One region of the Dermacoccus sp. SAI-028 genome, then DNA from elsewhere that is predicted to be linked to it. Evidence: riboswitches for the same ligand, from Rfam matches in the RefSeq annotation. Region 1 holds a riboswitch; each other region holds the start of a gene.

Region 1 (3,241 bases):
ACACGCCCTCGGCTGACGCCGGTCAGATGGGCGGCGTCGAGACAGGTGTGCCGCGTGCTCCGAAGACCGACGACGTGACGGGAACGCGCGCCGAAGACCGTTGAGCATCAGCCCGGTTCGTCGACAACTCGGCTGACCGGGCCGGGCGGGCGACGCCGGCGGCGGCGTTACGCCCAAACTCAGAGCAACGAGACGAAGGAGAACACGATGATGAACTGGACGGCACGCCTCGCCGTGATCAGCGGCGGGTTGAGTGAGGAATCGTCGACGCATCGTCTCGCCCAGCTGCTGAGCGACGCGGTTGTCGAGAGTGCGCGGGAGCAGGGCAGCGAGGTCGTCGTCGAGCGGATCGACCTGCGGGCGCTGGCGCACGACATCACGACGGCGTCGTTGACGGGGTTCGCTCCCCCGGCGCTCGCGGACGCCTACGAGGTGCTGGGCGCGGCCGACGCCGTGGTCGCGGTGACGCCGACGTACAAGGCGAGCTTCACGGGCTTGTTCAAGTCGTTCTGGGATGCGACTGCGGGCGGCGTGCTGAGCGGCGTGCCCGTCATCGTCGGCGCGACGGGCGGTTCCGCCCGACACTCACTGGTGACGGACACCGCCTTGCGACCGCTGTTCGCGTACATGAAGGCGCTCGTCATGCCGACGGCGGTCTACGCCGCGCCCGACGACTGGGCCGGGCGAGGCCTGGAAGCGCGGGCGAGCGAGGCCGCCGGTGAGTTGACGCAGCAGCTAGAGCGCGTGCTCGGCGGAGCAGACGTGGTGGTGAACGGCGGTTCTGGCGCGCGCGTGTCCAAGGATGGGGAAGCGCCGAGAACATCGTCGAAATCGGTTCGTACGCTTGCCGAGACGCGCAATCGGGCGCGCGATCCGTTCGTCGCGGTGCCGACGATGGAAGAGATGTTGCGCCGCTGAGCACGACTCGTGACCGGAGGGGTCCGTCAGGTTCGTCACGAACCTGACGGACCCCTTCGTCACGTTCGTCTGCCGGGATGTGCCATAGTCGGAAGCGTCCTTCGTGGGAGTCCTGAGAACAGGGCTGAGAGGGAGCTGATACTGCTCCGACCGCTACCCGACCTGACCCGGATCATGCCGGCGCAGGCAGCCAAGGAGACCTCATGGTCGCTCATCCTCCGTTCGGTGCCGACGTTCGTCGACGCCTGCTGCGTGGGGTCTTGCCGTGCCTTCGTCCGATCCGAAGGAGGCACCATCATGACGACGTTCAACGCCCGCGACCTCGCGGCCACCACCGACCGAGCAGCCACGTCGCCGGCGTCGGCCGCGGTTCAGAGGCGCGCAACCACCCCCGCTGACGGATCGGACGCTCGCCGCAAGCAGTACCGAGACGCGGACGGCCTGCGCGTGCCCTACACCGAGGTCATCCTCGACAACTCCCCCGGCACCGGCGCGGCCAACGCTCCCGTCGAGCTGTACGACACCTCCGGCCCGGGCAGTGACCCCGAGGTCGGGCTGCCGCCGTTGCGCGCCGAGTGGATCGCCGAGCGCGACGACGTCGAGACGTACGCCGGCCGAGAGCGCACCCTGCTCGACGACGGCCGCTCGGCCGTCCGACGCGGTGAGGCGAGCCACGAGTGGCGCGGCGAACGTCGCGCACCGCTGCGCTCGAAGGACGGCGCCGTCGTCACCCAGATGCACTACGCCCGTAAGGGATTGATCACCCCCGAGATGCGATTCGTCGCCGCCCGCGAGAACTGCGCCCTCGAACTCGTGCGCGACGAGGTCGCCGCCGGACGCGCGATCATCCCCGCCAACGTCAACCACCCGGAGAGCGAGCCGATGATCATCGGGCGTCGCTTCCTCGTCAAGGTCAACGCGAACATCGGAAACTCGGCCGTGACGTCGTCGATCGCCGAGGAGGTCGACAAGCTGACGTGGGCGACGACGTGGGGCGCCGACACCGTCATGGACCTGTCGACCGGTGACGACATCCACACAACGCGCGAGTGGATCCTCCGCAACTCCCCCGTCCCGATCGGCACCGTGCCGATCTACCAGGCCCTCGAGAAGGTCAACGGTGAGGCCGACAAGCTGACGTGGGAGATCTTCCGCGACACCGTCATCGAGCAGTGCGAGCAGGGCGTCGACTACATGACGATCCACGCCGGCGTGCTGCTGCGCTACGTGCCGATGACGGCCGAGCGCATCACGGGCATCGTCAGCCGCGGCGGCTCGATCATGGCCGGCTGGTGTCTCGCGCACCACGAGGAGAACTTCCTCTACACCCACTTCGACGAGCTGTGCGAGATCTTCGCCCGCTACGACGTCGCCTTCTCCCTCGGTGACGGCCTGCGCCCTGGCTGTACCGCCGACGCCAACGACGAGGCGCAGCTTTCCGAGCTGCGCACCCTCGCCGAGCTGACGAAGCGGGCATGGCAGTTCGACGTCCAGGTCATGGTCGAGGGCCCCGGGCACGTGCCGCTCGACCTCGTCGAGGAGAACGTGCGCCTGCAGCAGGAGTGGTGTGACGGCGCGCCGTTCTACACGCTCGGCCCGCTCGTCACCGACGTCGCACCCGGCTACGACCACATCACTTCCGCCATCGGCGCGACGACGATCGCGATGGGTGGCACCGCGATGCTGTGCTACGTCACGCCGAAGGAGCACCTCGGCCTGCCGAACCGTGATGACGTCAAGACCGGCGTCATCACGTACAAGCTCGCGGCGCACGCCGCGGACGTCGCGAAGCGCCACCCCGGCGCGCGAGCGTGGGACGACGCGTTGAGCAAGGCGCGCTTCGAGTTCCGTTGGAACGACCAGTTCAACCTGTCGCTCGACCCCGACACCGCGCGCGAGTTCCACGACGAATCGCTGCCCGCCGAGGCGGCGAAGACAGCACACTTCTGCTCGATGTGCGGGCCGAAGTTCTGCTCGATGCGCATCAGCCAGGACGTGCGCGACCGCTTCGGCGACGCCGGCGCCCAGCAGCGCGTCGTCAGCGAGAGCGAGGCGCGCGAGGGCATGCAGCAGATGTCGAAGACGTTCGTCGAGCTCGGGCGCAGCGTCTACGTCGACCCCGACACCGCCCACGCCCTGGCAACCCCCACGCCCCAGGACTGACGGGTTCGCAACGGTGAGGGGTGGAGCAACTCGACTCCGCCCCTCACCGACTCTTGTCTCCGTCCGTGCCCGCCCCATCTGCGATCTACGTCCACATTCGCGAACGGCGTACCCATCTGCGATTTTCGGTCACATTCGCCTGTGCCACGGCCTGCCGGGC
Region 2 (3,241 bases), 200 kb from region 1:
CGACGTGGAGGGTGGAGAAGGTGAAGCCGGTCGTCGTCGAGGACTGCCCGGACTTCTTGATCGTCGTCGTCGCCGACGTGTCGTAGCCGAGGTTCCAGATGGTGTCCTTCGTCGTGTCGCTCGTCGCGGCCTGGGCGCCGGGCGCAGCCATCGTGACGGTGCCGGCCACGGCGGTGGCGACGAGGGCGATCTTGGCGGTACGGCGTGTGGTGAACATGCTCATCCTTCGATAGTCGATGTGAACCGAGTCACGACGTTAACAAGATCATCACGGCGTCGCCACCGGTTCGAGCTGATTTCACCCACTCAACTTACTTTTTCGTAACCACCAACGTTACTTCCGCGTATCCACGCGGGGGCAAGAGTGACGAGGAGGCCCGCGACGCAAAACACGAGCGGGACGGCGGCCGAACGGCCGAGCCACTGTGTCACGGTGGGCAGCCAGAACGGGTACAGGCCGGGCAGCACGATCGACGCCGAATAGACGCTGCCGTAACCACGCGAACGTCGCGACTCGGGGAAGTGTTCGGCGAGGTAGGCGCCGACCGGGCCGTAGGCGGAGACGGTGACGATCTGGACGGCCGCGACGGCGATCGTCGTGGCGACGATGCTGCCCGATGACGCGGCATGCATTGCCACGAGATAGGCGGCGGGGGCGGCGATGCAGGCCAGTGCTCCGAACGCCATGAAGAAGCGTGAACGGCCCACACGCGTCGAGACGGCACCCGCCGCGGCCATCGTCGGCGCACTGACGGCCGTCGCGACGAGCATGACGAGCCCGACGTCATGGGGGGAGAAGTGCGGGCGCAGCGAACTCGTCAGCACCGAGACCCCCATCATCGTGAACAACCACAGCCCCGTCATGAGGGTGAACAATGCGGCCACGACACGGCCCGTCACGCGCTCTTCCTCGTCGTCGGTCGCGTCGTGCGCGGCGGGATCGCGATTGTCGGATTCGTGGGGAGAGTGGCTGTGACCTGCCGGCCCGGCGTGCGCTGACCTCGCGGTGAGGGCCAGGATCAACGGCAGGAGTGCGCCGACGACGAACAGCAGGCGCCACCCCCACGTGGTGTACGCGCCGCCGAGTGAGGCCGTCAGCATCATCGTGGCGGCAGCGATGGTGGCGTTCGCGAGGGGTGACATCGCCATGACGAGGCCGCTCAGGTGGCCGCGTCGTTGCGGCTCTGTGAGCGCGAGGGCGCGGGGGATGGCCGCGGAGTACTGCCCGCCGAGGAAGAATCCGGCGGCGAAGCGCAACGCCAGGAGAGCGGCCACGGCCCACGTCGAGGTGTGCAGGGGGAGCGTCACCATGAGGCCGGTGCACACGCTCAGGCCGAGCAGTGCGCCGCGTGACACGCGGGCTCGTCCGCGACGATCGGCCAGGGTGCCGAGGATGAACGCCCCGAGGGGGCGGCCCAGGAGTGTCGCGGCGAAGACGAGGCCGTCGGGAATCGTCGAACGCGTCGACAGCACCCCACCCAGCGCAATGACGGGCAGGAAGATGTCGAACTGGTCGACGAAGTTTCCGACGAGGGCGCTGCGGCGGGCCTCGCGCCGTTCTGGGGTGGCGGCGGCCGGCGCCAGGCGTGGCGCATCGTCGTGGGCAGGGGAAGGGGCAGGCGTCAGGGTAGCCACGATCGAACACTCCCTACGGCGGCATGAACCGCATCAGGTTGGACGGTCGGCATGGCGATGCCCTCTCAGCCCGCGCCTCGGGCTCCCGTGTGACGGGCTCAGCATGCCACAGAGCACCTGGCTTCGGGGGCGTGTCTCGCGCCGGTCTGCGGTCTCGTGGGGCGGTCATCAAATAGAACACGTGTTCGAACAATGGGGTACGCTGGGGTCATGTCGGACGAGGTGAACACCGGCCCTCCGGGCTGGCCGAGAGGTGTGCCGCCGCCGGGTGCACCGGGGTGGCAGGAGGCGGCGACGCAGTGGCTGCTCGATCAGTGCCCCTCGGATTTTCGGGCCTACGACGCATGGCGCCGTCACCCGGTGGCGCTCGCTTGGGTGGCGACGTGGCATGTCGACGCTCAACTCGGCGCGATGCGCGAGTCATATCGCCGCATCCGCGTCGACCTCGCCGACGAGCTGCCACCGCGCGCGGTGCCGCAGGTGATGGAGCACCTGTCCGCGGAGGGGCTGCGGTTGCGTGCCACGGCGCGCGCCGTCCGTCTCGTGCACGAGGCGATGCGCGGCAAGACGTTCGTCCCTCGGCTGTGATGCGCCGGCGTTCGGGGCGGGTGCGTGGGCGGGCAGAGTCCCGGCCTTTGATCTCCGACGGCGCTACCGGCTCCGACGGTGGCGCGACGGGAGGGCGCCCCCGCCCGCATGGCGGCTGCGCGGTCGACGACCTAGACTCAGGAGACTGCACTTTCGAAAGGCTGAGTGAGACGTGACGCTGCTGGAAACCATCTCGGGTCCGGACGATCTCAAGCGAATCCCCGCCGAGGAGCTCGACGCGCTCGCCGCCGAGATCCGTCAGTTCCTCGTCGAATCCGTCTCCAAGACGGGTGGGCATCTGGGCCCCAACCTGGGTGTCGTCGAATTGAGCATCGCGATGCACCGTGTCTTCGACTCGCCGAAGGACACGTTCGTCTTCGACACCGGCCACCAGAGCTACGTCCACAAACTGCTCACCGGCCGCCATGACTTCAGCAAGCTCAAGAAATCCGGCGGCCTGTCGGGTTACCCGAGCCGCGAGGAGTCCGAGCACGACGTCGTCGAGAACTCGCACGCCTCGACGTCGCTGAGCTGGGCCGAGGGCATCGCCAAGGCGCGCCGCCTCAAGGGTGAGAGCGACCGTCACACCGTCGCCGTCATCGGTGACGGCGCCCTGACCGGCGGCATGGCGTGGGAGGCACTCAACAACATCTCCGCCGACGCCGACCTGCCGCTCGTCATCGTCCTCAACGACAACGAGCGCTCCTATGCCCCGACGATCGGCGGGATGGCGCACCACCTCGCGACGATGCGCACGATGCACACCTACGACCAGGTGCTCGACTGGGGCAAGAACCGCCTGCAGGCGACGCCGAAGGTCGGGACGAAGATGTACGAGGCGCTGCACGGCGTGAAGCGTGGTCTCAAGGACATCGTCTACCCCGACACGGGCGTCTTCGAGAGCCTCGGCATCAAGTACCTCGGCCCGATCGACGGGCATGACGAGGCGGCTGTCGAGGCCGCGCTGCGCCGCGCTCGCGACTACGGCCGGCCGACCCTCGTGCACGTCATCACGCAG
Region 3 (3,241 bases), 1.0 Mb from region 1:
GGGCGTGCGCGACGGGCACACCGAGCAGCACCGAGCACGCCGTCGCGAGCGCCGCCATCCACACGGTGAACCACAGCACGCGCAGGATGCGCGGGCGCGTCAGGACGTCCGTGAATCCGCCCAGATCGACGTGCCGACCCGGCGCGAGCCCACGCACCGCCATCGCTGCGACGGGCCACGCGAAGAAGATCGCGAGGAACACGAGCGGGACGACGGCAAGCGCGGCCATGACGAACGGCGCGCGAGCGCCCCGGGCTCGTGCGCCGCGACGCAGACCATCACGGGTGCCGTTCATCGCTCGGGCGTCACTTGGACGTGACGTCCTTCCACTTCGTCAGCCATTCGGAACGGTTCTTGTCGATGTCGGCGGGCGACACCTCGATCGGCTTCGTCGGCTGCTTCGCGTTCGCCGCCCACGCCTTGGGCAGTTCGACGTTCGAGTCGACGGGGAAGACGTACATCGAGTCGGGCAGCGACTTCTGGAAGCTCGCACCGTTCATGAAGTCGATGAGCGCCTTCGCGCCGTCGGGGTTCTTCGCCCCCTTGAGCACACCGGCGTACTCGGTCGATCGGAAGCACGTGTCGAGCAGCGCCGACGTCGTCGACGTGCCCGCCTTGTCGACGGTGAACGCCGGCGAGCTGTCGTAGCTGACGACGATCGGACGCTTGCCCTTGCCGCTGCCGGTGAAGTCGACCTCGTACGCGTCGCTCCAGCCCGACGTCAGCTTGAGCCCGTTCGCCATGAGCTTCTTCCAGTACGCCTCCCAGCCGTCCTGGCCGTAGTGGCCGACGGTCGCGAGGAAGAACGCCATGCCCGGCGAGCTCGACGACGCGCCCGGCGCGACCATGAGGTTCTTGTACTCGGGCTTGACGAGGTCGTCGAACGACGCGGGCTTCGTCTTGTGGTTCTTCGTGAACCACGCGTCGTCGACGTTGACGCACACCGACGCGGTGTCGATCGGCGACAGCTGCCCCTTGCCCTGGCCGTCCGGCAGCTCGTACTTCGACGCCGACGCAGGCGCGCCCTTCGGGCTGTACGGCTCGAGGACGTCGTTCGTCGTGACACGCGAGGCGAACGTGTTGTCGATGCCGAACACGACGTCACCGAGCGGGTTGTTCTTGCTCAGCACGAGCTTGTTCGCGAGCTCACCGGCGTCACCGGACTTCACGACCTTGACGGTGTAGCCCGTCTGCTTCGTGAACTCGGCCATGACGTTCTTGTCGGGCGCCCACGACTCGTGCGTCACCAACGTGACCGTCTTCGACGCGCCCGAACCCGACGCACCCGAGCCGCCCGCTGAACTCGACTTCGAGCCCGACGAGTTGTTGTCGACGCTGCACGCCGCCAGCGCACCCACGCACGCGAGCGCCAGCACGGCGCGGCCACCACGAGACATCATGTGAACGTTCCTCCTCACGGCCAGTGAGGGACGTCGTCGCCCGCACGTACGCGCGACGAGTGAGAACTCGACTTCCTCCGCCGGTGCTAACCGGGTCAGGTTCGAGGGTTTGGTGCCGGATGCGGCACGATCTCAGCGCACACTGCGCTCCCCTGTCGTTCGAGCGTGAGATTAGCACCGACCACCGACGGACGACACGCTTCGGCCCGCTTCGCACTCCGGCATCCCCGCTGACGGCTCGTGCGCACCTCACGCCGACGCCGGATCCCTCGTGCACGAGCCGGCCGCCACGACGCCCACCCCCGTCAGACCGGGCTGATGAGCATGCCGACTGGCGCAGCGACACATGCACGCGCGAGGATGGACCCAAGACATCAACGGCCCGAGGCTCGACGACGCCTCACGACGGCCGACGACACGTAAGGGGAAACACCATGGGCAACCTCGTGTGGAAGGTGCTGAGCATGGGCGCCGGCATCGTCGCGAGCAAGATCGCGACGACCACCGCAACCAAGACGTGGAAGATGACGACCGGCAAGAGCCCGCGCAGCGCGAAGGACCCGAACGCCAGCATCATCGAAGCCGCGATCTACGCCGCCATCTCCACCGGCGCACTCGCCGCCGCCAAGATGTACGCCGAACGCCGCGCCGCCGACTACTTCACCAAGTCCGCCGGCCACCCGCCGCAGGCCCTCGTCAAGCGCGCCGAAGAAGAGGCCAAGGAAGCCCAGAAGGGCAAGAGCCAGGCGCCCGTCGTCGTCATGAAGTAATTCCCCTTCGTCCGCTTTCCGGCGTGGGAGCCTCGCGGGCTCGGCTCCCACGCTCGGTGCAGCAGACTCGGGGGCGTCCATGTTGCGCATGGAGCTGTTCGCTTGGAGGGTCAGGTTCTGCCTGGCCCTCCTCGCGTGTCTCTGGCCGACGCATCACTGAGCGTCGCGAATTTCGTCCACACCGGCGAATTTCGCCCACATTCGCGATTCACGTCCACCTCGGCGGATCTCGTCCACATTCACGTCCCGGCCGAACATCACGCCGCGCTCCGGTGGCATGCTGACGCCATGAGCACGGCCACCCGAGCGCAACTGCGCCTCGGCACGTCAGGGTGGACGTACGCCTCCTGGAAAGGCACCGTCTACCCCGCAGGCGTCGCCGACCGCGTGCGCCTCGAGTACTACGCGGCGAACCTCTTCGACACTGTCGCACTCAACGCCAGCTACTACCGCTGGCCGTCACTCACGACCTTCGAGGATTGGCGCCGCCGCCTACCCGACGGGTTCCGCATTACCGTCAAGGCCCCCAAGGGCCTCACGCACGTCCCGCTTCGTGCGCGAGCGCACGTGAGCCGTCTGCCGTAACGTCGTCCCCATGACCACGGCACAGGGCACGAACCCGACGAACGACGAGGGCGCAGAGGGCGAGATCGTCCCCGAGGCGTTCAGCGAATACCGCGAGCACGAACCCGAGACCCCGGGCGTGCACGACGAATCCGTCACCGACGATGCGGAGCTGCGCCCCGACTACGCGGCCGTCATCGAGCGCATCGAGACGCTCGGGCCCGACGAGGTGTCGCGCCGCCTCGAAGCGGCCGGCAAGGGCCTGACCGAGCTCGGCGTGACGATCAACTCCGAGGACGGCAACCGCCCGTACCCGATCGACATCGTGCCGCGCATCATCTCGGCCGAGCGCTGGGCCGAGCTCAGCGCCGGCGCCGAGCAGCGCGTCCGTGCGCTCGAACTCTTCCTGCGCGACGTCTACGGCCCCGGCGAGATCATCAAGGCGGGCCGCGTCGACGCCGACATGCTGCGTCGCTCGCCCGGCTGGTCCAAGGACGGCCAGCGGGT

Evidence for each region. A riboswitch is a leader RNA that binds a small molecule or an ion and turns the genes downstream of it on or off. The one in region 1 is predicted to bind thiamine pyrophosphate.
Region 2: it holds a riboswitch for thiamine pyrophosphate, as region 1 does, so the genes downstream of both, EDC82_RS06165 (MFS transporter) here and thiC (phosphomethylpyrimidine synthase ThiC) in region 1, are expected to answer to the same signal.
Region 3: it holds a riboswitch for thiamine pyrophosphate, as region 1 does, so the genes downstream of both, EDC82_RS02460 (thiamine ABC transporter substrate binding subunit) here and thiC (phosphomethylpyrimidine synthase ThiC) in region 1, are expected to answer to the same signal.

What each region holds. Positions count from the first base shown of each region.
Region 1 is NZ_SMFS01000001.1:1,543,002-1,546,242, forward strand. It holds gene EDC82_RS07090 (CE1758 family FMN-dependent luciferase-like monooxygenase) at 1-104, shown strand, start outside; gene EDC82_RS07095 (CE1759 family FMN reductase) at 208-918, shown strand; TPP riboswitch at 1,012-1,126, shown strand; gene thiC (phosphomethylpyrimidine synthase ThiC) at 1,216-3,081, shown strand.
Region 2 is NZ_SMFS01000001.1:1,345,364-1,348,604, forward strand. It holds gene EDC82_RS06160 (hypothetical protein) at 1-223, opposite strand, end outside; gene EDC82_RS06165 (MFS transporter) at 307-1,635, opposite strand; TPP riboswitch at 1,629-1,734, opposite strand; gene EDC82_RS06170 (hypothetical protein) at 1,846-2,223, shown strand; gene dxs (1-deoxy-D-xylulose-5-phosphate synthase) at 2,396-3,241, shown strand, end outside.
Region 3 is NZ_SMFS01000001.1:522,945-526,185, reverse strand. It holds gene EDC82_RS02465 (iron ABC transporter permease) at 1-295, opposite strand, end outside; gene EDC82_RS02460 (thiamine ABC transporter substrate binding subunit) at 306-1,400, opposite strand; TPP riboswitch at 1,456-1,564, opposite strand; gene EDC82_RS02455 (DUF4235 domain-containing protein) at 1,835-2,170, shown strand; gene EDC82_RS02450 (DUF72 domain-containing protein) at 2,459-2,755, shown strand; gene EDC82_RS02445 (circularly permuted type 2 ATP-grasp protein) at 2,766-3,241, shown strand, end outside.